DNA from 4 places in the Janthinobacterium sp. DSP2-3-3 genome. Region 1 is predicted to be linked to each of the others. Evidence: predicted binding sites of a transcription regulator. Region 1 holds the regulator's gene; each other region holds the start of a gene.
What was found. The regulator sigma-54, encoded in region 1, starts transcription at its own class of promoters, with help from an activator protein. The targets are predictions, from matches to a motif close to TGGCANGNAANCTGCTTT.

Region 1 (5,619 bases):
CGCATGGCCGCCAAGGCCTTGCTGGCGAACACGCTGTCATCCTGCGCCAGCGAAGCCATGATGGCGGCAACGGAAGGGGCGCCGAAATGGCGGTCCAGCGCCGCGCGCGCCGCGGCCAAGACAGAAGCGCCCGCCTCGGCCTGGAACGGTGCCGCCAGCGCCTTGATGGCCACCGGCAAGGCCTCACCCGGCGTCGATTCGAACAGGTCCAACAGCGCCCCCATCTGCGCCTCAGGCAGGTACACATCGGCCAGGCCCGTGTACAGGGCATCGGCCGCGTTGATCGTCAAACCCGTCAAGCCCAGGTACAGGCCCAGCTGGCCCGCCAGGCGGGAAAGAAAATAGCTGCCGCCCACGTCCGGGAACAAGCCAATATTGACTTCCGGCATGGCCATGCGCGTGCGGCCCGTGACGATGCGCAGGCGGTTGCCTGGCCCGGATTGCGCCACGCCCATGCCGCCGCCCATCACCACGCCATCCAGCACGGCGATATACGGTTTCGGATAGAAATGAATTAAATGATTTAAGGCGTATTCTTCCGTAAAGAAATCTTCCAGTTGGGCACTGCCGCCTTGCGGCGTGGCCAGGCCCGCATCGTAAAAGAAACGGATGTCGCCGCCGGCGCACAGGGCTTTTTCACTACTGGAACGGATCACGACGGCGTCCACCTGCGGATCGTAGCGCCAGGCCAGCAAAGCCGCGCTCAGCGCGCGCACCATGTCCAGCGACAAGGAATTCAAGGCTTTCGGGCGGTCGAGCACGATGTGGCCCGTGCGGTTGCGAATGGAGGTCTGGACGAAGTCGCTCATGGCAAAATGAAAAAAGTGAGAACGGGAACATTCTAGCGCTTGCGAGGGGAATATTGCGTTTGACAGGTCCGGGCGCAAAAAAGGGCGCAATGTGCGCCCTTAGTTGATCACAACCGGTTCAAAGTCGCAGGCCGTAGAACACGTGGGAAAACCGTAGCGAGCAGATGTGAGTTGTGGCTGAGAAGCGGAGCTGTGCATATGCACAGTAAGCATCGGAGGCCGCAAATCGCGACGCGCAGTAGGTTTTTTGGTGTTCTTAGGCGGCGGCGAATTCTTCGTCCGAGTTGTCTGGCAGATGCTTGATCGCCTCTTTACCGTGCCCTTGCACTTTGGTTTTGTACTTCATCACTTGCCTGTCCAACTTGTCGATCAGGGTATCGATCGCGGCATACAGGTCTTGCCCCAGGCTTTCCACGTAGACGGTCTTGCCACTCAGACGCAGGTTGACTTCAGCCTTTTGACGTTTTTCTTTCTCTTTGAGGTTATCCACGGTCAGAATCACGGCAATATCGATGACTTGATCGAAATGACGTTTCACGCGTTCCAGCTTCGTTTGTACGTATTCACGGATGGCTGGTGTGACTTCGAGATGATGTCCGCTGATGGTGAGATTCATACACACTCCTAAAGATGATCGGGTTCGTGCGGTCCATCGACTCCGGCCCGCAGAGGAACCGAAAAAAACTTACAAACACTTACGCAGGCTCACTGGCGGAATTTTCAACGCTTCCCGGTATTTGGCAACAGTACGTCGCGCAATCACCATGCCTTGTTCCCCCAGCATGTCCGCAATCTTACTGTCGGATAAAGGATTTTTAGGGTCTTCTGCTCCTGTCAGTTGCACGATCAATGCCCGTATCGCCGTCGATGACGCTTCGCCCCCCGCTTCGGTGGCGACGTGGCTACCAAAGAAATATTTCAACTCAAACATGCCATGCGGGGTCAGCATGTACTTTTGAGTTGTTACCCGCGAGATAGTACTCTCGTGTAAACCCAGTGTATCAGCTATTTCACGGAGCACAAGGGGGCGCATGGCAACGGCCCCATGCGAGAAAAAGTTCTTTTGTCTTTCTACTATCGCCTGCGCCACGCGCAAGATCGTGTCAAAGCGCTGGCGCATATTCTTGATCAGCCACTTGGCTTCCTGCAACTGTGCGCCCATGGCGCCCTCACCTTTGCCCTGCTTGAGCAAGTTGGCGTACATGGCGTTGACGCGCAGGCGCGGCATGACGTCGTTGTTCAGGGTGACTTGCCAGCCATTGCGCGCGCGCTTGACGACGACGTCGGGCACCACGTAATCGGACACATCTGAGGCGAAGACGGCACCCGGATGCGGATTGCACTGGCGAATCACGGTCTGCGCTTCGCGCAAGTCTTCCTCGTCGCAATCAAGGGCTTTTTTCAGCTTGTTGAAATCGCGCTGGGCAAACCAGGCCAGATGCTTTTCCACGATGACGAGGGCCATGCGCCGCGTCACCATGGCGATATGCGGCAAACGCTTGATTTGCAAGGCAAGGCATTCGGACGCATTGCGCGCGCCCACGCCGGGCGGATCGAAACTTTGCAGCAGGGACAAGGCCGTGCGCAACTCGTCGGCGTCGATTTCCAGCTCTTGCGGCAGGCGTGCCAGGATGTCGTCGAGCGACTCTTCCAGGTAGCCATTGTCGTCGAGCGCGTCAATGATCAGCTCGACCAGCGCGCGGTCGCGCAATTCGAGCACCGTCACGCGCATCTGCTCCATCAAATGTTCGCGCAGGGTGCAGTGATGGGCTTCAAGTTGCGGGCGCGAATCTTCGTCGTCGGGCGCCTTGCCCCGGCTCGCCTCGCTCCAATCGCTGTCGCCGCCATCCGCTGCGGCCGGGCTGTCGCCAGCCTCGCCATCAAAGGTCTCCGCTTCGGCCGGCGCTGCAGGCGCCTCCTGGCTTGGCGGCTGGGGCGGTGCATCGGCCGGCGCGGCCGTGGAACTCAAGGCGCCATCGGACAGCAGGCGCAGCGAACGGTCGAGCGGATCGTCGAGGCGCTCGAGCAAGGGATTGTCCGTCAGTAATTGCTCTAGTTCCTGGTGCAATTCCAGGGTAGACAATTGCAACAGGCGTATCGATTGCTGCAACTGCGGCGTCAGTGCCAGGTGCTGCGAAGTGCGCAGCTGCAATGATTGTTTCATTGGCTCACATGCGGAAGTGTTCGCCCAGATAGACCCGGCGTACCGACTCGTTCGCGATGATGTCGTCGGGGCGTCCTGACGCCAGCACCGAGCCCTGGTTAATAATGTAGGCACGGTCGCAGATACCCAGCGTCTCGCGCACATTATGATCGGTGATGAGGACGCCGATATTGCGCTCCTTCAAGAAGCGCACGATACGCTGGATCTCGATCACGGCGATGGGGTCGACACCGGCGAACGGCTCGTCGAGCAGCACGAAACGCGGGTCGGTGGCCAGCGCGCGGGCGATTTCCACGCGGCGCCGCTCGCCGCCCGACAGGGACAGCGCCTGGTTCTCGCGCAACTTTTCAATCTGCAAGTCGGCCAGCAATTTATCCAGGCGCTCCTCGATCTCGGCCTTCTTCAGGGGACGGCCTTCGACGGTCTGGATTTCCAGCACGGCGCGGATATTGTCTTCCACCGTCAGCTTGCGAAACACGGATGCTTCCTGCGGCAGATACGACAGGCCCATCTGCGCGCGGCGGTGGATCGGCAGGCGGGAAATGTCCACGCCGCTGATATCGATGCTGCCGCCGTCCGACGGCACCAGGCCGACGATCATGTAGAACGAGGTGGTCTTGCCGGCGCCGTTCGGACCCAATAGCCCGACCACTTCGCCGCATTCGACTTGCAGCGAAACATCATGCACGACTTGCCGCTTGCCATAGGTTTTTTGCAGCCCGCGAACGATCAGGGTGCTGCCGCAACGAGTATTGTCCATTATTTCTTTCCTGGCGCAGGCGTGGCCGGCGCTTTCTCCGCCGCCGGTGCCTTGGTCTTCGGCTGGATCACCATGCGCACGCTGCCGCCATCCGCGGTACTGGTGCCGCTGTCGGAATTTTCCATCGCAAACACTTCCTTGCGGCTGTCATACGAGATGAAGGCGCCATTGGCCACGTCAGTGACTTTTGTGCCTTCCAGGCGCGTCAGCTTGGCTTTGGAAAACAGTTTCACCACTTCCGTCTTGTTGTCGTATTCCACGCGCTCCGCTTCGCCTTCGACCCACAGATCGCCTGCGCCATCGCGCTTCTGGCGGAAGGTGGCCAGCTTGCCGGGATCGGCCCAGAAGGTAATGAACTGGTAGCCTTGCGGATCTTCCGTGATCAGGGCCCGGCCCGCCTTCATGGTCAAAGTACCCTTGACCAGCACGACGTCGCCCGTCAGGGTACGCACCTGCTTGACGTCATCGACATGGCCGCTACGTGCCGTGATGACGGCTTCCTTCTCGGAATCGGCCTTCTCGGCATGCGCCACGCCCATCATGGCCAGAGAAAATACGGTCAACAGCAAGATGTTCTTCATAGTATGGTTTCCTTGTTTCATTCTGTCATTTTGCCGCCGCGGCCGGGCGCGGTTTCGGCGGGAGGACCATGCGCAGCGCATTCTGCACTTCCACCACGCCGGTAGCGTTATTGGCTTTCATGCCGATGCCATTGATGCGCGAGGCGCCCGTCAGGATATCGACAGGCACGTCCGTTTCCATTCTTTCCTCGTCCGGAAACACCGTCAGCGCTTCCGTCTTGACTGTCAGTTTCTGCGCCTTCGGACTGGCCACGCGGTCGATCACGACATTACGGTGCAGTTGCAGCCGGGTATTGTCCTGGTCGATATGCGCCAATTCCGCATTCATGTTCATCGGCGGCATGCCTGGCGTGAGCTTGCGTACGAAGGGCTGGTCGATATCGGATGAATCGTCCAGCGGATAATGCGTGAGCTTGGTGCCCGATACGATATAGCTGGGCTTGCCCGTCAAGTCCATGCGCACCAGGCTGAAATTGGTGATGAAATAGTCTGGCTCATCCAGATGCTTGCTGGCCGTGATGTCCTGGGCATTCTTGTTCATCACTTCCAACAGCCAAAAACTGCCCAGCGCAAAGACGACGGCCCCCAGCACGGTAAAAATCATGCGCCAGCGATGGGCGCCTCCTGGCTTACGCATAGGATTTCACTCTTTCAAATGTCACTGGCGGCATGGCAATGCGCCTCACTCCAGGAACGGCGCCATGACGCGCGCATAGTTGTCCTGGGCGCGCAGCAGGAATTCACAGATCTCGCGCACCGCGCCGCGGCCGCCGCCGGCCTGCGTCACATGGTGCGCCAGGCCCTGCACTTCCGGACGCCCGCCCGGCACGCTGACGGCAAAGCCCACGCGGCGCAGGATGGGCGCATCGATGACATCGTCGCCGATATAACCGCATTGCTCTTCCGTCAAGCCCGTCAGCGCCAGCAGTTCGCGAAACGGCGTCAGCTTGTCGTGGCCGCCCTGGTGCACATGGGTAATGCCCAGGTCTTGCGCGCGGCGCGCCGTGATGGCCGAGCGGCGCGCGCTGATGATGGCCGTCTGCACGCCCGATTCCTGCAGCAGCTTGATGCCCAGGCCATCATACACATTAAACGTTTTCATCATCTCGCCATCCGGGCCGAAATGCAGGCTGCCGTCGGTGAGCACGCCATCGACGTCAAAGATCATCAGTTTGACCTTGGCCGCGCGCGCCAAGTTGTCCGCTACGCTGTCCATCAGATCACCTTCGCTTGCGTCAGATCATGAATATGCAGGGCGCCCACCAGCTTGCCGTCGGCATCGACGACCAACATCTGGTTGATGCG
Region 2 (5,619 bases), on a different contig from region 1:
ACGTGGCTGATCCCTGCCTTCCACGCCGTGCTCGATACGGGCTATGCGAACGGTCATGATGATCCACAGAATTTTTCCCTGACTGCATGGTCGCAGGCGATCGCCCGTCTGACCAGCAATAGCATGTTGCTCGTCGCGCCATAAGCTGCCAACAGGCGAGAGCGTGGAGCATGTTTCAAGAGCAAGTATTGACGAGTTACCTCAGCAATACTAGTCGCGCCACTGCATTCTCCCACTCATCGGCGAGTGGCATTCCTACGCAAGCGTAGGCGAAACCCTGACGATATTGCACCATAGACGCCCTACCATGGTTTCAGGCAACGGCATCATCGGCTGATGAAACCTTAGCCAGATTTTTCAATCACATTGGAGATCATTATGACTGCATCAAACCAAGGCGGCAATCGAGGCGGCAATAGCAAGTCGGACAGCAATTCCAAAGGATCGCAAGCCAGTTCCAGCGCCAGCAAACAGTCGCAAGGCGGCAGTGGGAACCAAGGCGGCAGCAAATCGGACTCGTCGCAAAGCGGCGATACGAGCAACCGCGGCTTTGCCTCGATGGACCCGGAAAAGCAGCGCGAAATCGCTGCCGAGGGCGGCCGTGCCGCACATGCTTCCGGTAACGCGCATGAATTTACCAGCAAGGAAGCCCGCGAAGCCGGCGCGATGAGCCACAAGAACGATGGTAATCAGCAAAGCGACAGCGGTTCGCGCGGAAAATCCGATGGCGGCCAGTCGGGCGCTGGCAACCAGGGTGGCTCGTCGCGTTCTGGCTCTGGCTCTGGCTCATCCGCGTCGTCCGCAGACAAGGATAAATCCGGTTCGGGTTCGCGTTCGAAATAAGACCTGCATGGGCGCGCCACGGCGCGCCCAAATTACTACGAGGAATCGACATCATGCCTACGACATCGAAATCAACTGAAGCAGCCGCCACAGGCCGTAGCCCTAACACAACACAAGTAGACGCCATTGATCTTCTGGAACAGGATCACAAAAACGTCAAAGCCTTGTTCGAGCAATACGCAGGACTCAGCGACCGCTCACGCGCGAGCAAGAAAAAGCTGGCGACGCAAATCTGCCTGGAATTAACCAAGCACGCCACGGCAGAAGAGGAAATTTTCTATCCGGCCGTGCGCGAAGCGACTGGCGACGACGATCTGATGGATGAAGCAACGGTCGAGCATGCCTCGGCGAAAGATCTGATTGCGCAGATACTCTCGATGAATGCCGACGAGGATCTCTACGATGCCAAAGTCAAGGTACTGTCCGAGCAGATTGAGCACCACGTAGGTGAAGAGGAAGGCGAAATGTTTCCCAAGGCACGCAAAGCTAATCTTGACCTAGACGGTTTGGGCGCGGCAATCGCAGCGCGGAAAGCCGAAATCGAACTTCCGCTATTACAGTAACAGTCGTGATACGGCGGCGCGTCCTCACGCGCCGCTTTTTGCGTAGGCAACCCTCGCTTCCGCCCCCCTGTCCAGGCAAGGCGCGCGCATCGTTGATGCGCGCGAGATAACGCCCGTTCCCATCACATCTGGTACGCGCCGTCTCGTGCATCGACTGCGGACGCGCCACAGTACTTCTCGTCCCCTACCTGCCTGACCCCACGCGCGCCGATGGCTGAAGTCGGCGCGACGGGAGATATAACAGTGACGTAAAATAGTAACGCCAGCCTATGCAGCCCCCTCATTACGCGGCGGAGATCGCGCTGCATCCGTCTGGTGGCGACCAGCACAGGCTTTAATCAACATGAAAGTACAACAAATGAAACTCGCCGCATTTATTGACGCCAAAATGCCGCAAATTCTTGCAGAGTGGACTGCCTTCGCGAGGACAATCGAACCGAACTCCGCTCAGATGTCCGAACTGGCGCTCCGGGATCACGCCGAGGCGATTCTGCGTACCGTGGCACTCGATATCGAAACGAACCAAAGCAAGCAGCAGCAATTCGATAAGTCTCAGGGCAGCACAATGCCTGCGGCCGAGGAAGAAACCGCTGCCGCCATCCACGGTCGCCTGCGCCACGCAAGCAATTTTTCGCTGCTGCAGCTTAGCTCGGAGTTCCGAGCGCTGCGGGCAACCGTCTTGCGTCTGTGGTTGCCGGAAGTGAGTCAGATGTCGGCAACGAGTACGTATGAAATGGTGCGGTTTAACGAAGCGATCGACCAGGCGCTGGCCGAGTCCATCGTGACCTATTCGGCACGCGCAGACCGCACCAAAGATCTGTTTGTCGCCGTACTGAGCCATGACCTGCGCGCGCCCTTAGCCAATATCACAACTGCGGTGGACTTGTTGGCTCGGCAGGCGAGCATGTCGGAACACGCGATCAGCCTTGCCACAAAAGCCAAACGTAGCGCGATGCTGATGGGCGCGATGGTGACCGACCTGCTCGGATTTACGCGCCTGCAAATGGGAGCGACCTTGCCAGCCTCGCGCACGCGCATCGATGCGGACGAGGTATTTCAGGCAGCAGCGACCGACGCGCGCGCGATGTACCCTGCGAGCGCCATCATTTATCGGCCCAGCGGTAGCCTGGTCGGCGCCTTTGACGGCCTGCGGCTGCACCAGTTGACGACCAATCTTTTGATCAATGCAGCGCAATATTCGACCAAGGGCAAGGAGGTGGTGCTGGAAGCCGAGGGACTTGCCGAGACGATCGTCGTCAGGGTAAGCAACATCGGGCCGGTCATCGCGCCGGAGGCACTGAAAACAATTTTCCAACCGCTCGTTCAACTGAACCTGGATGCTGAACTGGATGCACGACCGAACACCAGTCTGGGTCTGGGCCTGTTTATCGCCCAAGAAGCTGCTTGGGTGCATGACGCGACGATCACGGTGAGTTCATCCGAATCCGTCGGCACCGTATTCACAGTGACGTTCCCGCGCACTGTCGCGCCGTGATGCCACTCTTCAGTCTCGATACGCACGCTGGACGCCGCTGAGGTCAAGCCGTCGATTGCCGGCCGTTCTTGCCGCCTCGCGCCCAACTCCCCAAGAACTGACACCGAATGCACCATAACGGTGCGGATGATGGATTGACGCTACAAAAATGGTCGTTTTTTACACACTTTCGCTGGCACCTCATTGGCACGCTTCCTGCTGAGCTATACGTAGACACGGCTCAAGGGAAATCACAACATGGCAAATTTTTTCAATGAAATGACTGCGGATGAAGTGGGTACGGACAGCAAGGTACGTGAACACTATCGTGAATTTGACAACTGGCTGGCGCAGCAATCCCCCGAGACCATCGCCCGCAAGCGGGCCGAAGCCGATCTGACGTTTCGCCGCGTCGGCATCACGTTTGCCGTCTACGGCGACGATGCCGGCACGGAACGTCTGATACCGTTCGACACCATCCCGCGCATCATCCCCGCCGCCGAATGGGCGCAGATGCAGACGGGCCTGGTGCAGCGCGTGCAAGCCTTGAACATGTTCATCCATGATATTTATCATGAGCAAAACATCATCAAGGCGGGCATCATCCCTGCCGAGCAAATCTACAAGAATACCCAGTATCGCCCGGAAATGCAGGGCATTGCCGTCGCCTCCGACATTTACGCGCACATCGCCGGTGTCGATATCGTGCGCGCGGGCCAGGGCGAATTCTATGTGCTGGAAGACAATCTGCGCGTGCCTTCCGGCGTGTCCTACATGCTGGAAGACCGCAAGATGATGATGCGGCTGTTCCCGGAACTGTTCGCCCGCAACCGCATCGCGCCCGTCGACCATTATCCGGACATGCTGCTCGACAACCTGCGCTCCGTCGCGCCCATGGGCGTGGATGACCCGACAGTCGTCGTCATGACGCCCGGCATGTACAACTCCGCCTACTTCGAACACGCCTTTTTAGCCCAACAAATGGGCGTGGAACTGGTCGAAGGCAAGGATTTGTTTGTCAACGACAATTCCGTCTACATGCGCACCACGCGCGGACCCAAGCGCGTTGACGTGATTTACCGCCGGGTCGATGACGATTTCCTCGACCCGCTGGCCTTCCGCTCCGACTCCTCGCTGGGCGTGCCGGGCCTGCTGTCCGTGTATCGCGCCGGCCGGGTGACGTTGGCGAACGCCATCGGCACGGGCGTGGCCGACGACAAGTCGATCTACCCGTTCGTGCCCGACATGATCAAATTCTACCTGTCGCAAGAGCCGATACTCAACAACGTGCCGACCTATCAGTGCCGCAAAGGGGCCGATTTGTCCTACGTGCTGGCGAACCTGGGGAAACTGGTGGTCAAGGAAGTGCATGGCGCGGGCGGCTATGGCATGCTGGTGGGGCCGGCGTCCAGCCGGGCGCAGATCGAGGATTTCCGCCAGCGCCTGCTGGCCAATCCCGCCGGCTACATCGCCCAGCCGACACTCGCCCTGTCCGCCTGCCCCACGTATGTCGAGGCCGGCATCGCGCCGCGCCACATCGATTTGCGTCCGTTTGTGCTGTCCGGCAAGACGATTTCCATGGTCCCGGGCGGCCTGACCCGCGTGGCTCTGGGCGAAGGCTCGCTGGTGGTCAATTCCTCGCAAGGCGGCGGCACCAAGGATACCTGGGTACTCGAAGCCACATCCGCTTTTGCAGGAGAGAAAACATGCTGAGCCGCACCGCCGATCATTTGTTCTGGATGGCCCGCTACACGGAGCGGGCGGAAAACACGGCGCGCATGCTCGACGTCAACATGCAAACGTCGATGCTGCCCCAGTCCGAGCAAGACGCCGAGCAGGGCTGGCGCGCCACCCTGGGCATTTCCGAGCTGCAAAGCGCGTACGACCACAAATATGGCCGCGATGGTCAATTTCACACGCGCGACGTGCTCGACTTCATGGTGCGCGACCCGAACAACCCCTCGTCCATCTTCGCCTGCCTGACGGGCGCGCGCGAAAACGCCCGCGCCGTGCGCGGTACTTTGACGACCGAAGTGTGGGAAATCCAGAACGCCACCTGGCTCGACATGCAGAAGCGTTTGAAAAGCAATTTACTGGAAACGGACCCCAGCCAGTTCTTCGAGTGGGTCAAGTACCGCTCGCATCTGTCGCGCGGCGTCACTTTAGGCACCATGCTCAAGGATGAAGCCATCCATTTCATCCGCCTCGGCACCTTCCTGGAGCGGGCCGACAACACGGCACGCATCCTCGACGTGAAGTTCCACGGCGCGCGCGATACGTCGAAAGACATCACCCAGCGCGACTTTTACTACTGGGCGGCCTTGCTGCGCTCCGTTTCCGGCTTTGAAATCTACCGCAAAGTCTACCGCGACGTGATCACCCCGGCACGGGTGGCGGAATTGCTGATGCTGCGCGGCGACATGCCACGGTCCTTGCTGGCCTGCATGGATGACGTGGTGGAAAACCTGAAACACGTCCGCAACGATGTCTCGGCCGATACGGAAAGGTTTGCCGGCAAGCTGCATGCGGAGCTAAAATTTGGCCATATCGACGACATCATGAAGGCGGGCTTGCACCTGACCCTGACCGAGTTTCTGGAAAACATTTATGACCTGGGCAACCGGGTCAGCCGCGACTTCCTCGTTCCCTTGGCGGCCTGATGCAACTTACTATCCGCCACGAAACCCATTACGCCTACAGCGCGCCGCTGGCCTACACCATCCAGCAACTGCACCTGAC
Region 3 (5,619 bases), on a different contig from region 1:
CGCCGTTCGAAGGCGTCTTCAACCAGGAAGCCATGTGGGCCATCAAGACCTATCTGGAAACCCGCAGAGAATCGAACTGATCACGAAGGAGTCCCATGCGTTCATTTCAATTCCGGGGCGCGCTTGCGATGATCTCGCTCGCCTGCCTGGCGCTGTGCGCAGCCGCGCCGGCGCGCGCCGACTGGCAGAAAGTGCAGCAGTCGGGCAGCTTGAAAGTGGCTGTGTATAACGAGTTTGCGCCGTTTTCCGACAAGGGCACTGGCATCGATATCGACATCGCCGAAGCGCTGGCGAAAAAGCTGGGTTTAAAACTGAGCTTGCTGCCATTTCCCGCCGGCGAAAACCTGAACGACGATTTGCGTAATATGGTGTGGAAGGGCCATTACCTGGGTTACGGTCCTGCCGACGTGATGCTGCATGTGCCGGTCGACAAGAAGCTGATGGCCGATAACGACAAGGTTGAAATCTTTGCGCCGTATTACGTGGAAACCGTGCGTCTGGTGCGCAGCGCGCAAGCCGTGCCGCAATTCGATGGCGTCGCTTCGCTGGCCGGCAAGCGCATCGGCGTGGAAAAGGTCTCGATCGCGGCCATGCTGATGCTGGGTGAAGAGAATGGCAAGTACCGCGATGACGTGCGTATCTTCGACACGGCTGCCGAAGCCTTGCGGCAATTGCAGGCGGGCCAGCTCGACGCCGTGCTGGCCAACCGTTCGGAAATCGAATCGCTGCTGAAAAGCGATCCCGCTTTTCCCTTGAGTGAAGTGGCGTTCGCCCGCTTGCCGCGTGCCGGCTGGGCTGTGGGCCTGGCCGTCAGCCGCCAGCAGCTCGATGTGGGCAAGTTGCTGCAGGCAGCCATGAACGAGATGGCCACCAGCGGCGAGCTGAAAGCCATTTTTGAAAAGTATGGCGTGAAGGAAGCGCGGCCCTGAAGTCGCTTGCTTTAGTTGAAAAGCCCGCGCATCGGAAGAGGCGTGGTCTTTTTATTAGAAGGAATACTGGGCGCTGACACCTAGCAGCCAGTTACGGCCTGGCGCCGCTTCATAGTAGCGCTTGTTGCTGTCGCCGACGATGACGGAGCCCACGTAGGTCTTGTCGAAAAGATTGTTCAGACGGGCAAATTCCTTGAAGCGCCAGTTGCCCACGCTTTGTTTTGCATTGAACCGCGCATTGAACACCGTGTAGCCGGGTGCCGGCTTTTCGCTGTTGCTGTCTTCCGCGTAGACCTGGTTGCTAGCCACACTTTCCAGCGCTGCGCCAAAACGCTCCAGCGTGTCTTTCCAGGCCAGTTCTGCAAACAGGTTGGCGCTGGGCACGCCCGGCAAGCGACTGCCTTCGTGCACGCTGCCAAACGCCTGGTCATACACGGCGTGCAGGCTGGTCAGCGCCACTTTTGTCGTGAAACCATACGGCAGGCTGGAGTCCAGCGACACTTCCATACCCTGGCGCAAGGTTTTACCTGCATTGCGATAGCTGGTGCGCCCGCCGCTGGACTTGTCGACTACGAGTTCGTCGTTGGTCTTGATCTGGAACACGGCCGCATTCACATGCGTGTTGCTATTGATTCTGGCCTTGACACCCGCTTCCAGATTGGTGCTGGTGGCCGGTTTCAGCTGGTAATTGAAGCCGCCGCCCGTGCCCGAGTAAAACAGTTCGTTCAAGGTGGGCGCTTCAAAGCCGCGCGCGGCGCTGGCGTAGACGTTGACGTTTGGCGTGAGCTTGTAGAGCAGACCCAGCACCGGCGTCGTATGGCTGAATTCCAGGCTGCCGCTGTCATCGCCATTGCCGAGGAAATGGTCGTCGACCGCCACTTTCATTTTGCTGTAGCGCACACCTGCGCTGAGCAGCCATGGTCCGCTTTGCCATTCCATCTGGATATAAGGATCGAGGCTGGAGACGACATCTTGCTCGTCGCGGCGCAGCTTGCCTTTTACGCCAAAGCTATTGCCGATGAAGTTCTCATAGCCGGTGCGGTCATCGCTGGAGCGGCCATAGTCGATGCCGATGGTGGTGCTCAGCTTGCCGCCGGCCAGCTGGTTCACGTGCAGCCAGTTGGTATCGATACCATAGAACTGGCGCTGGAAGTCGACCACGCCGCCTGAATGCTTAAGTAGACCATCCACTTTGGTATTTTGGAATGCCTTATTAAATGCCTGGTACTGGATCACCTCGCGGTTGCCGCCATACGCCATCACATGCAGGCGGTCATCGCCGAACGCCTGTTCATAGGTGGTACCGATTTGCTGGTGGTCGATGCTCTTGCGCGTGTTGTAGCGTTCGGCCAGGGTGCGCTTCGGGTTTTGCGTATCGCTCGCGTCGATTTCACCGGCGCGCGGGTCGCGGGAAAACGTGGGCCAGGTGAGGCCCAGCGGATCTTGCGTATTGCCCTGGTGCAGGCTGTTGGCGACGATGGTCAGCTTGCTGTCTGCAGTGGGCTTGACGGTGATCTTGCCGAAAGCCTGTTCACGCGTGGCGGTGCTGTGGTTGCGGAAGCCATCCGTGCGGAAGCGCGAACCGTTGAGCACGTAGCCGATGCCGCCTGCCTGGCCTTGCGCCGTCAGGTCCACCTTGCTGGTGCCGTAGCTGCCGCCCGTCACGTTCAGTTCCACGGATGGGGGATGTTGGCCATCCCTGGAAAACAGCTGGATCACGCCGCCCGAGTGGTTGCCGTAGATGGCAGAAAACGGTCCGCGCAGCACTTCGATGCGCTCGGCCGTATCGAGGTTGAAGGTGGCGGCCTGGCCTTGGCCGTCGGGCATGCTGGCAGGAATGCCATCGCTGATCAGTTTGACGCCGCGCACGCCGAAGGCCGAGCGGGCGCCGAAGCCGCGCGACGAGATTTGCAAGTCTTGCGCATAGTTCTGACGGTTCTGCACGACCAGGCCCGGCACGGCGGCCAGCGCTTCCGACGCGTTGACGCGGATTTGTCCATCCTGGATGCGGGCGCTGTCGACGACGTCGATGGAAGCCGGCACTTCCTGGCTGGGGTGGGCGATGCGGCTGCCGCTGACGACCACTGTGTCCATGAGTTGCCCGTTGGCCAAGTCAGCGGCCTCGGCGGCGAAGATGTGGGGGGCGAGGGTGGCGCTGCCGGCGACAAACAGACTGGCAATGGTGTTCAGGCGGAAACGATGCTGCATGCGGATTCTCCAAATGAATAAAAGCCGGCTTGAGCGGCGTGTGCGGCACAGGTCTGCCTAGTCTTATCAAGCAATATGCCTGCCATGTCTCCATTGGTGGGCTGAAATTATACGCTTGTCAGTGGCACGGCGTTTGCATGCAGCAATGGTCAGATGCGCCGATACCGCGCGCTTTTCCCTCGTTTTGCCATTGAAAAGGTGATTATGCCCAACTTCTTCTCGCGCTTGCGCCAGGTGTGCTGGCTGTTGCCTGCGCTCGCCAGCAGCGCCATCCAAGCCGCTCCGTTTGCCTATGTGCCCAATGAAAAATCGGGCACCCTGAGCGTGATCGACACGGCTACCGACCAGGTGGTGCGCCAGATCGCCGCCGGCACGCGTCCTCGCGGCATCGCCGCCGACCCCACCGGACGCCAATTGTTTGTCACGGATGCCGCCAGCAGCACCTTGTTGCTGATCGATAACGCTGGCGGCACGCCCGTGCACAGCGTGGCGCTGGGCAAGTCGCCCGAGGGCGTCAGTGCTTCCCAGGACGGTCACTACGTGGCCGTGGCCGTCGAGGAAAACAATAGCGTGGCCTTGCTCGATGGTCAGACGGGCACATTGCTGGCCGACATCAAGGTGCAAGGGCGCAATCCGGAACATGCCGTCTTCAGCCCCGATGGGCGCTGGCTGCTGGTCAGTGCAGAAGAGGCTGAGCAAGTCGATGTCATTGATGTGGCGCAACGCCGCCAAGTGGCTTCCATTGCCGTGGGCTTGCGTCCACGCGGCATCGGTTTCAGTCCGGACTCGGGCCGCGCCTACGTGGCGTGCGAACTGGTCAATGCCGTCTACGTGATCGACATGACCGCGCGCAAGGCGATTGCCACTATTCCAGCGGGCAAGAATGCCAACGGCATCGCCGTCCATCCCAGTGGCAAGCAGCTGTATGTTTCGAATGGCACGGATGGCACGGTGATGGTGATCGACACGATCAGCAACAAGGTGACGGCAAGCATAGCCGTCGGCAAGCGCCCGTGGAACATGGCCATCACGCCCGACGGCGCCAAGCTGTACGTGGCCAATGGCCGCTCGAACAGTGTTTCCGTCATCGACACGGCCAGTGCGCGCAAGGTGGCCGATATTGCCGTGGGTGAATTGCCATGGGGCGTGGTGATTCGCTAGCGGCACAGCAAAGGTGTTACAGACTGGTACACCTGTTCCATTGTGCAGCGGCGCAGGGAACGGACGGCGCTGGCCCGAATTGGAACAGGATAGTCTTGCCTTGTTCAAAACGCACACACAGTCCCCTGGGCTGAACGACCGGCGTGCGGTGGCGATCAAGCGCATCGATCTGGCCGCCATGCCCTTGTAACAAGGGTAAAACCGGCTAAGTTGGTAGTGGGACGGCGAGCTGGCACGGCATTTGCGGAAGACTCCGTGTACTCACCCCATCTGTAACAGACGTTTGATTTTAATTAAATCAATTCCATTCTAATTAACCTGATAGAGGACGACATGAATCTCGCAGACATCAGCAAACTGGGCGTAGCCAACCCCTTCAAACAACGCTATGACAATTACATCGGCGGCAAGTTCGTTGCACCAGTAAAAGGTGAATATTTTCCCAACATCACACCGATCACCGGTTTGCCGTTTTGCGAAATCGCCCGTTCCACGGCGGAAGACGTCGAGCTGGCGCTGGATGCCGCGCATGCCGCCAAGGATGCCTGGGGCAAGACTTCACCTGCCGAGCGCGCCAATATCCTAAACCGCATCGCCGACCGCATCGAACAGAACCTGAGCCTGATCGCCACGGCGGAAACCATCGATAACGGCAAGCCGATCCGTGAAACGATGAATGCCGACATTCCGCTGGCCATCGACCATTTCCGTTACTTTGCCGGCTGCATCCGCGCCCAGGAAGGTTCCGTCGCGCAAATCGATGCGGAAACGTATGCCTATCACTACCATGAGCCGCTGGGCGTCGTGGGCCAGATCATTCCATGGAATTTCCCGATTCTGATGGCCGTGTGGAAACTGGCGCCAGCCCTGGCCGCCGGCAATTGCGTCGTCTTGAAACCGGCCGAGCAAACCCCCGCCTCCATCATGGTGTTGATCGAACTGATCGGCGACCTGCTGCCACCGGGGGTGTTGAACATCATCAACGGTTTTGGCCTGGAAGCGGGCAAGCCGCTGGCGTCGAGCAAGCGCATCGCCAAGATCGCCTTTACGGGTGAAACGGGCACGGGCCGTTTGATCATGGGTTACGCGGCGCAAAACCTGATTCCCGTCACCCTGGAGCTGGGCGGCAAGTCGCCGAACATCTTCTTTGAAGACGTGATGGATGCCGATGATGATTATTTCGATAAGTGCCTGGAAGGCTTCACCATGTTTGCGCTGAATCAAGGCGAGGTGTGCACCTGTCCATCGCGCGTGCTGATCCAGGAATCGATCTACGAAAAATTCATCGAACGGGCCTTGAAGCGCGTGGCCGCCATCAAGC
Region 4 (5,619 bases), on a different contig from region 1:
TCTGCGGCTGGCGCAAGACCTGCTACAGGAATGGAACAGCGCCAGCCAGCAACTGCTGTGCGCGCGCGACGCGGGCGAGTTCATGTCGCTGGCCGCTGCGCAGGTGCAGCCGGGCAGCAACAAGCTACGCCAGTACCAGCAGCAACTCGGCAACCTCGTCGCCAGCGCCCATGTCGAGATGAACCGCACGGCAGAGAACCACCTGCCCGAAGCCAGCCGTACAGCCGTGGCTTTCGCCGATGAAGTGGTACGCAAGACGGCCGAAGAAACGGAAAAAGCCACACAGCGCCAGCGTGAAATCATCGAAAAAATGCACGCCACGGGACGCCACGATGGTGCAGGCCGCAGCCACGAGACCGGCAAGCAATCCGATCAGGCGCATTGAGTATCTGATTCCCACTCGACAGCAAGGAGAGCGACATGGCTAACAGTAATGAGCAGGGCAAAGGCGCTGGCAACACCCAGAAAGCCAGCGAATCGGGCAACGCCAAAGGCACAAGCAAACGCGGTTTCGCCGCCATGAACGAAGAGCAGCAACGCGAAATTGCCAGCAAGGGCGGTCAGGCAGCCCATCAAAAGGGCACGGCGCATGAATTCGACTCGGAAGAGGCACGCCGGGCCGGGCAAAAAGGTGGTGAAGCCGTCAGCCGCAACCGCGAACACATGGCGGAAATCGGCAGGAAAGGTGGCGAAAGCCGACAATCGGCCCAGCGCGCCAATGAAAGCCGCAACAGTAGCACGGCACGCAGCGGCAGCGCCGAGCAGCAAGCCAAGGCGAGCCGGCAAGGCAGCAAGGACGAGGACGAGGACGACAGGGGCTAGGGCTAGGGCTAGGACTGACCAGGCTGACCTGCGCGCGCCGCTTGACGGTGGCACGGGGCGCGCGCAGGCGGCCCCGTGAAGGGTTGGCACAGCGCGGGGCGCAGCGGTATGGTACATTCTCGCCTTACTGACACCTCCGCGCCCCACCCCGCCCCCCCGCATGCAGCCATCCCTGAAATACCTGAGCGCCTATTCCGAACAAACGCAAGCGCAAGTGCAACAACTGATCGCGCAAGACAAGCTGGGCGAAGTCCTGTTAAAACGCTACCCGAACGCGCACGATGTGCGCAACGACAAAGCGCTGTACCAGTACGTGCAAGACTTGAAGAATGAATTCCTGCGCAATGCCGAGCCCATCAACAAGGTGGCATTCGACAGCAAGATCCATGTGATCCAGCATGCGTTGGGCTTGCATACCTCGATCTCGCGCGTGCAAGGCGGCAAGCTCAAGGCCAAGCATGAAATCCGCGTGGCCACCATGTTCAAGGAAGTGCCGCTTGAATTCCTGCGCATGATCGCCGTACACGAACTGGCGCATGTGAAAGAAAAGCAACATGACAAGGCGTTCTACAAGCTGTGCACGTATATGGAACCGCAATACCACCAGTACGAATTCGACGTGCGCCTGTACCTGACGCAGCTCGACCTGTCGGGCCAGCGCCTGTGGTCGTGACGCGCTCCTAACAGAAGCCCCCAGCAGTTGCACCGGGGGTTCTGTTTGCGTGCGCCAGCCTGTCAGCATAGCCACCTGGTAACACTGGCGGCTTCACGTATGCGCGTAGGCGCGTAGGCGCCGGCGTGGCCGGCACCCTGCTCAAGTTCAGGTTCAGGCGGCGTTCTTGCGGCGGCGCAGGAAGGCCAGCAGACCCAGTCCGCCCAGCAGCATGCCGTACGTGGCCGGTTCCGGCACGGCGCTCACACTGGCGGCGATATTATCGACCTGGAAGGTGTGCAAGGCGCCTTCCTTCCACGATGCCGACAACAGATTGTTGAAGCCCGTAAACGTGTAATCGCTGAAAGTATGGCTGCCATCGAGACTGAAGGTCTGGGTCACCGTGCCGCCGCCTACCTGACGGCCGATGAACGTCACGTCGTAGGAGCCAGGCAAGCTCACGAAGTCCGCCAGGCTGATCGAGCTCAGCGAGAAGGCTGCGCCGTCGGTGCGGCTCATGGTTGTTCTCGACAAGAATGTGGCACCAAGGCCCGCCGAACCCGCATAAGCAAAGTTGCTTTGATGCGCAGAACTCAACAGGCCCAAGAAGCTGCTGTCGAAATCGTAGCCGCCTTCGGAATAGGAGTTGAAGACGGAACCGAAGATGCCGGGGTGTTCCAGCGCATCGAAGCCGATGGTGGTGGTTTGTGCGTGGGCGCCGCCAGCGGCGAGAAGGGCGGCGACAGCGGTCGCGCGCAAGAGGGTCATAGGTTTCAAAATAGCATCCTTTCGAGATGATGAAGTAGCGTGGCTGTGGCAACTTGAAGCAGATCGGCACCTTTTTTTGGGAGTCTGTACAACACTCGTCGGTGTCCGATATTCCTAACTTTTGAACAATGCCAGTAGACCACACTCATGCATAAAATGCATTTTCATTTTCAAAAAAACATGCCAAATAGAAAATATTGTAGCTATATTTTTATTAATTGATTTGTTGAGCTTAATCAATTTTCCCGTGCAGAAATAAAAAAGCCATGCACTTTCCAGGGCATGGCTGTATTGCATTGCATTACATTGCATTGACGACGCTAGGGCGCGCACTCCTTCAGGCGCTGCACCAGCGCCGCAGGATCGGCTTCGGCGTTCAGGAAAGCCGCGTGCTGCGGGCGGATGAAGCCCTGCTCCCTGCCATTTTCCACGAAGGCCAGCAAGCCATCATAAAAACGGTCCACATTGAGCAAGCCGATGGGCTTGGCGTGCAAGCCCAGCTGGGCCCACGTGAGCATCTCGAACAACTCTTCCAGGGTGCCATAGCCGCCGGGCATGGCGATGAAGGCATCGGACAGGCTGGCCATCATCGCCTTGCGCTCATGCATGTCCTTCACGATGAACTGGCGCGTCAAGCCCGTGTGGCCCACTTCGCGCTCAACCAGCTGGGTGGGGATCACACCCGTTACCTCGCCGCCCAGGCGCAGCACTTCATCGGCGATCACGCCCATCAGGCCAACCTTGCCGCCGCCATACACCAGTGAAATATTTTCTGCCACCAGCACGCGCGCCAATTCACGCGCCGCCACGGCATAGTCCGGCGAGACGCCCGCGTTGGCGCCACAGTACACACATAAAGCCTTGATCACAGTAATCCTTATCCTTTCAATTCATCGATCGCCGCCTCGACCTCGAGGCGTTCCTTGGCGTCCAATGCCACGCAGTCGGCCGCCTTTTCATACAGGGCCAGCGCTTCCGCCAGCTTTTTCTTTCCGTCGAGCATGTTCAAAGCGCGCGCATATTCGCTGTGCGCCAGCGCCGAATAGGGCGTCAGGGCCAGCGCCGTCTTGAAATGCTGGTAGCCGTCTTCCTTGTTGGCGCCGTAGGTCAGGCTGCCGATCATGGCGCCGACCTTGTCGATAATTTCCGTATGATAAATCCCAAACGCGATATGCGCTTCCGCATGCATGGGCGCCACCGTCATCGTGCGGTCCAGGCTGTTGCGCACGCGCGCGCCCATGCCCTGCGCCAGTGCCTTGACGACGGACGTGCCCAGCGCGTAGCGGCCCAGGCTGTAGGCATGCCAGTAGTAGCCGGCCGGGTTGTCCGGCTGCTCGCTCTGCTGACGCTCGCAGCGCTCCGCCACTTCTTCGTACATGTCGAGTTTCTGGCTGTCGTTCACTTCCAGGTGCGTGGCGTAAATGCAGGTCGCCTTGTGCGCCACCGCATAGCCGGGCACGCCAACGGCCAGACCCAGCTTCGCGGCGCGCTCGAAGTCGCCCGCATGGAAGGCCAGCCAGGCCTGCACCAATGCAGAGTGCGTGGGCAAAGGCTCCACATCGCCCGCATGCAGGCGCGCCCAGGCCGCCTCCAGAGTGTGCGGCGTGTAGACATATGCCGCGTCCGGATAGGGAAATTGTTTCCAAGCCATACATGTCTCCTGTAATTAACGACATGGCGCCAGCAGCCGCGTCAGTCATTCTTGAGTTTGGTCACATACTCTTCCGACAGTTTGCGAAACAGCAAATGCGTTTCATTGCGTAAATACGGTCCGATCAGGGACAGCACCTGGTAGCAGCCACGCGCCAGCGCATCGGACATCGATTGCTGCTCGCTGTACTTGCGCGGGTTGCGCACATATTCATACGACAGCCAGTAGGTGGCAACGACCACCATATTCGTCGCCATCGCAGCGACTTCCATGTCCGACGCTTCGAGCGACTGTTCGCTGCGCAAATCTTCGCACAGCTGCGTGGCCACCTTGATCTTGTGCGCCAGGATCAGCTTGAAGTGCAGTTCCAGCTTGCGGTTGCGCGACAGCAAATCATTGAGGTCGCGATAGAAAAAGCGGTAGCGCCAGATCAGTTCGAACATCAGGTGCAAATACAGCCAGACATCCTCGATATTCGAACGGCGCCCGTCAGGCACGGTCAGGATGCGTTCGATTTCCGCCTCGAACTGGACGAAGATCGAATTGACGATGTCGTCCTTGTTACGGAAGTGGTAATACAGATTTCCCGGCGAAATGTTCATCTCTTCCGCAATCACGGTCGTCGTGATATTCGGCTCACCAAACTCATTGAACAGGCGCAGCGACAACTCCAGGATGCGTTCGCGGGTACGGCGTGGTGCTTTTTGTAGCATGGCGGGCAATCTCTCTGTGTTCTGCCGCAAGCATACCACCTAAGATAGCCGTAATGAAACACTCGGCCCCACGGCGCCGGCGAAAAACGCAAGCAAAAAAAAAGCCTGCGCGAGCAGGCTGGAGGCATGCTGCACCAACTCAGGCCGGCGCCGCTTTTTTCTTCGCCGCCGCGCTCGCAGCAGGCTTGCTCACTGGCTTGCTCGCTGAATTGCTCACTGGCTTGGCTGCGGCGCGCGGCGCGGCCCTGGCTACCGGCTTGGCCGGTGACCTGGCGACGGCTGCTTTCGGCGCGGCTTTCGGCGCCGCCTTCACGGCGGGCTTAGCCACAGCCTTCGGTTTGGGCGCCGGCGCGGCCTTGGCCGACAGCGTCGCCACCTGCACGCTCAAGGCATCGATCTTGGCGTGCAGCGCGGCGATATCGTTTTGCATGGGCACGCCGATGGTGGCCAGGGCGCGCGCGACGCGCTCTTCAAACACTTGCTCGAGCTTGTCCCAGGAACCGCTGGCCTGCTTGCCCACGCCATCGGCCAGTTTGCCGACGCTATCGCCGACATCGGCCACCTTGTCTTCGGCGCGCTTCTGGAATTCCGTGCCTTCCTTCACCAGCTTGGAAAACACGCGCCCGCCCTCTTCCTGCGCCTTGGCGAAGGCACCCAGGCCCGCTTGCCAGATCTGCTGCGCGGACGAGCGCACGGCGCTCGCCAATTCCTTGTCTTCCGTCAACTCCTTCAATTTCTTCACCATCGCCCGCTCCCGTCATATGAAAGGCCATGCCACTTCATGGATGCTTTTTATTCTAGAGAGCAAAACTAGAGACGGGAGTCTAATTCGATAGAAAGCTGCTTCTAAACGTGCGCTGGCGCACGCTGTGGCAAGCACCTAGGCCGCCACTTTCACCGGGCCATGCAGCAGCTTGTGCAGGCGGAAGCCTTCTCGGATATTCTCGCGCAGCACGGCGCCTTTCCACGGCTTGGTATAGAAACGGTCGATGGCGCCACGATTGATGGCCGCC

Region 2: ACP7DE_RS05390 (circularly permuted type 2 ATP-grasp protein) is a predicted target of sigma-54. The motif match lies at 3,086-3,103, and genes of this name have one in related genera.
Region 3: ACP7DE_RS27630 (beta-propeller fold lactonase family protein) is a predicted target of sigma-54. The motif match lies at 3,260-3,277, and genes of this name have one in related genera.
Region 4: ACP7DE_RS12600 (PEP-CTERM sorting domain-containing protein) is a predicted target of sigma-54. The motif match lies at 2,508-2,525, and genes of this name have one in related genera.

What each region holds. Positions count from the first base shown of each region.
Region 1 covers NZ_JAFCWA010000008.1:225,719-231,337, forward strand. Annotated here, with positions in the region: gene ACP7DE_RS17695 (enoyl-CoA hydratase/isomerase family protein) at 1-809, opposite strand, end outside; gene hpf (ribosome hibernation-promoting factor, HPF/YfiA family) at 1,066-1,425, opposite strand; gene ACP7DE_RS17705 (RNA polymerase factor sigma-54) at 1,495-2,973, opposite strand; gene lptB (LPS export ABC transporter ATP-binding protein) at 2,978-3,733, opposite strand; gene lptA (lipopolysaccharide transport periplasmic protein LptA) at 3,733-4,314, opposite strand; gene lptC (LPS export ABC transporter periplasmic protein LptC) at 4,340-4,951, opposite strand; gene ACP7DE_RS17725 (KdsC family phosphatase) at 4,997-5,530, opposite strand; gene ACP7DE_RS17730 (KpsF/GutQ family sugar-phosphate isomerase) at 5,530-5,619, opposite strand, start outside.
Region 2 covers NZ_JAFCWA010000002.1:297,598-303,216, forward strand. Annotated here, with positions in the region: gene ACP7DE_RS05370 (hypothetical protein) at 1-144, shown strand, start outside; gene ACP7DE_RS05375 (KGG domain-containing protein) at 379-843, shown strand; gene ACP7DE_RS05380 (hemerythrin domain-containing protein) at 897-1,406, shown strand; gene ACP7DE_RS05385 (sensor histidine kinase) at 1,750-2,901, shown strand; gene ACP7DE_RS05390 (circularly permuted type 2 ATP-grasp protein) at 3,139-4,593, shown strand; gene ACP7DE_RS05395 (alpha-E domain-containing protein) at 4,587-5,540, shown strand; gene ACP7DE_RS05400 (transglutaminase family protein) at 5,540-5,619, shown strand, end outside.
Region 3 covers NZ_JAFCWA010000024.1:9,753-15,371, reverse strand. Annotated here, with positions in the region: gene pedF (cytochrome c-550 PedF) at 1-80, shown strand, start outside; gene ACP7DE_RS27640 (substrate-binding periplasmic protein) at 96-929, shown strand; gene ACP7DE_RS27635 (TonB-dependent receptor family protein) at 984-3,137, opposite strand; gene ACP7DE_RS27630 (beta-propeller fold lactonase family protein) at 3,342-4,298, shown strand; gene adh (aldehyde dehydrogenase) at 4,632-5,619, shown strand, end outside.
Region 4 covers NZ_JAFCWA010000005.1:289,925-295,543, forward strand. Annotated here, with positions in the region: gene ACP7DE_RS12585 (phasin family protein) at 1-385, shown strand, start outside; gene ACP7DE_RS12590 (KGG domain-containing protein) at 421-822, shown strand; gene ACP7DE_RS12595 (YgjP-like metallopeptidase domain-containing protein) at 983-1,495, shown strand; gene ACP7DE_RS12600 (PEP-CTERM sorting domain-containing protein) at 1,649-2,242, opposite strand; gene ACP7DE_RS12605 (TIGR00730 family Rossman fold protein) at 2,563-3,108, opposite strand; gene ACP7DE_RS12610 (hypothetical protein) at 3,120-3,893, opposite strand; gene ACP7DE_RS12615 (TetR/AcrR family transcriptional regulator) at 3,935-4,606, opposite strand; gene ACP7DE_RS12620 (phasin family protein) at 4,746-5,351, opposite strand; gene ACP7DE_RS12625 (EAL domain-containing protein) at 5,487-5,619, opposite strand, start outside.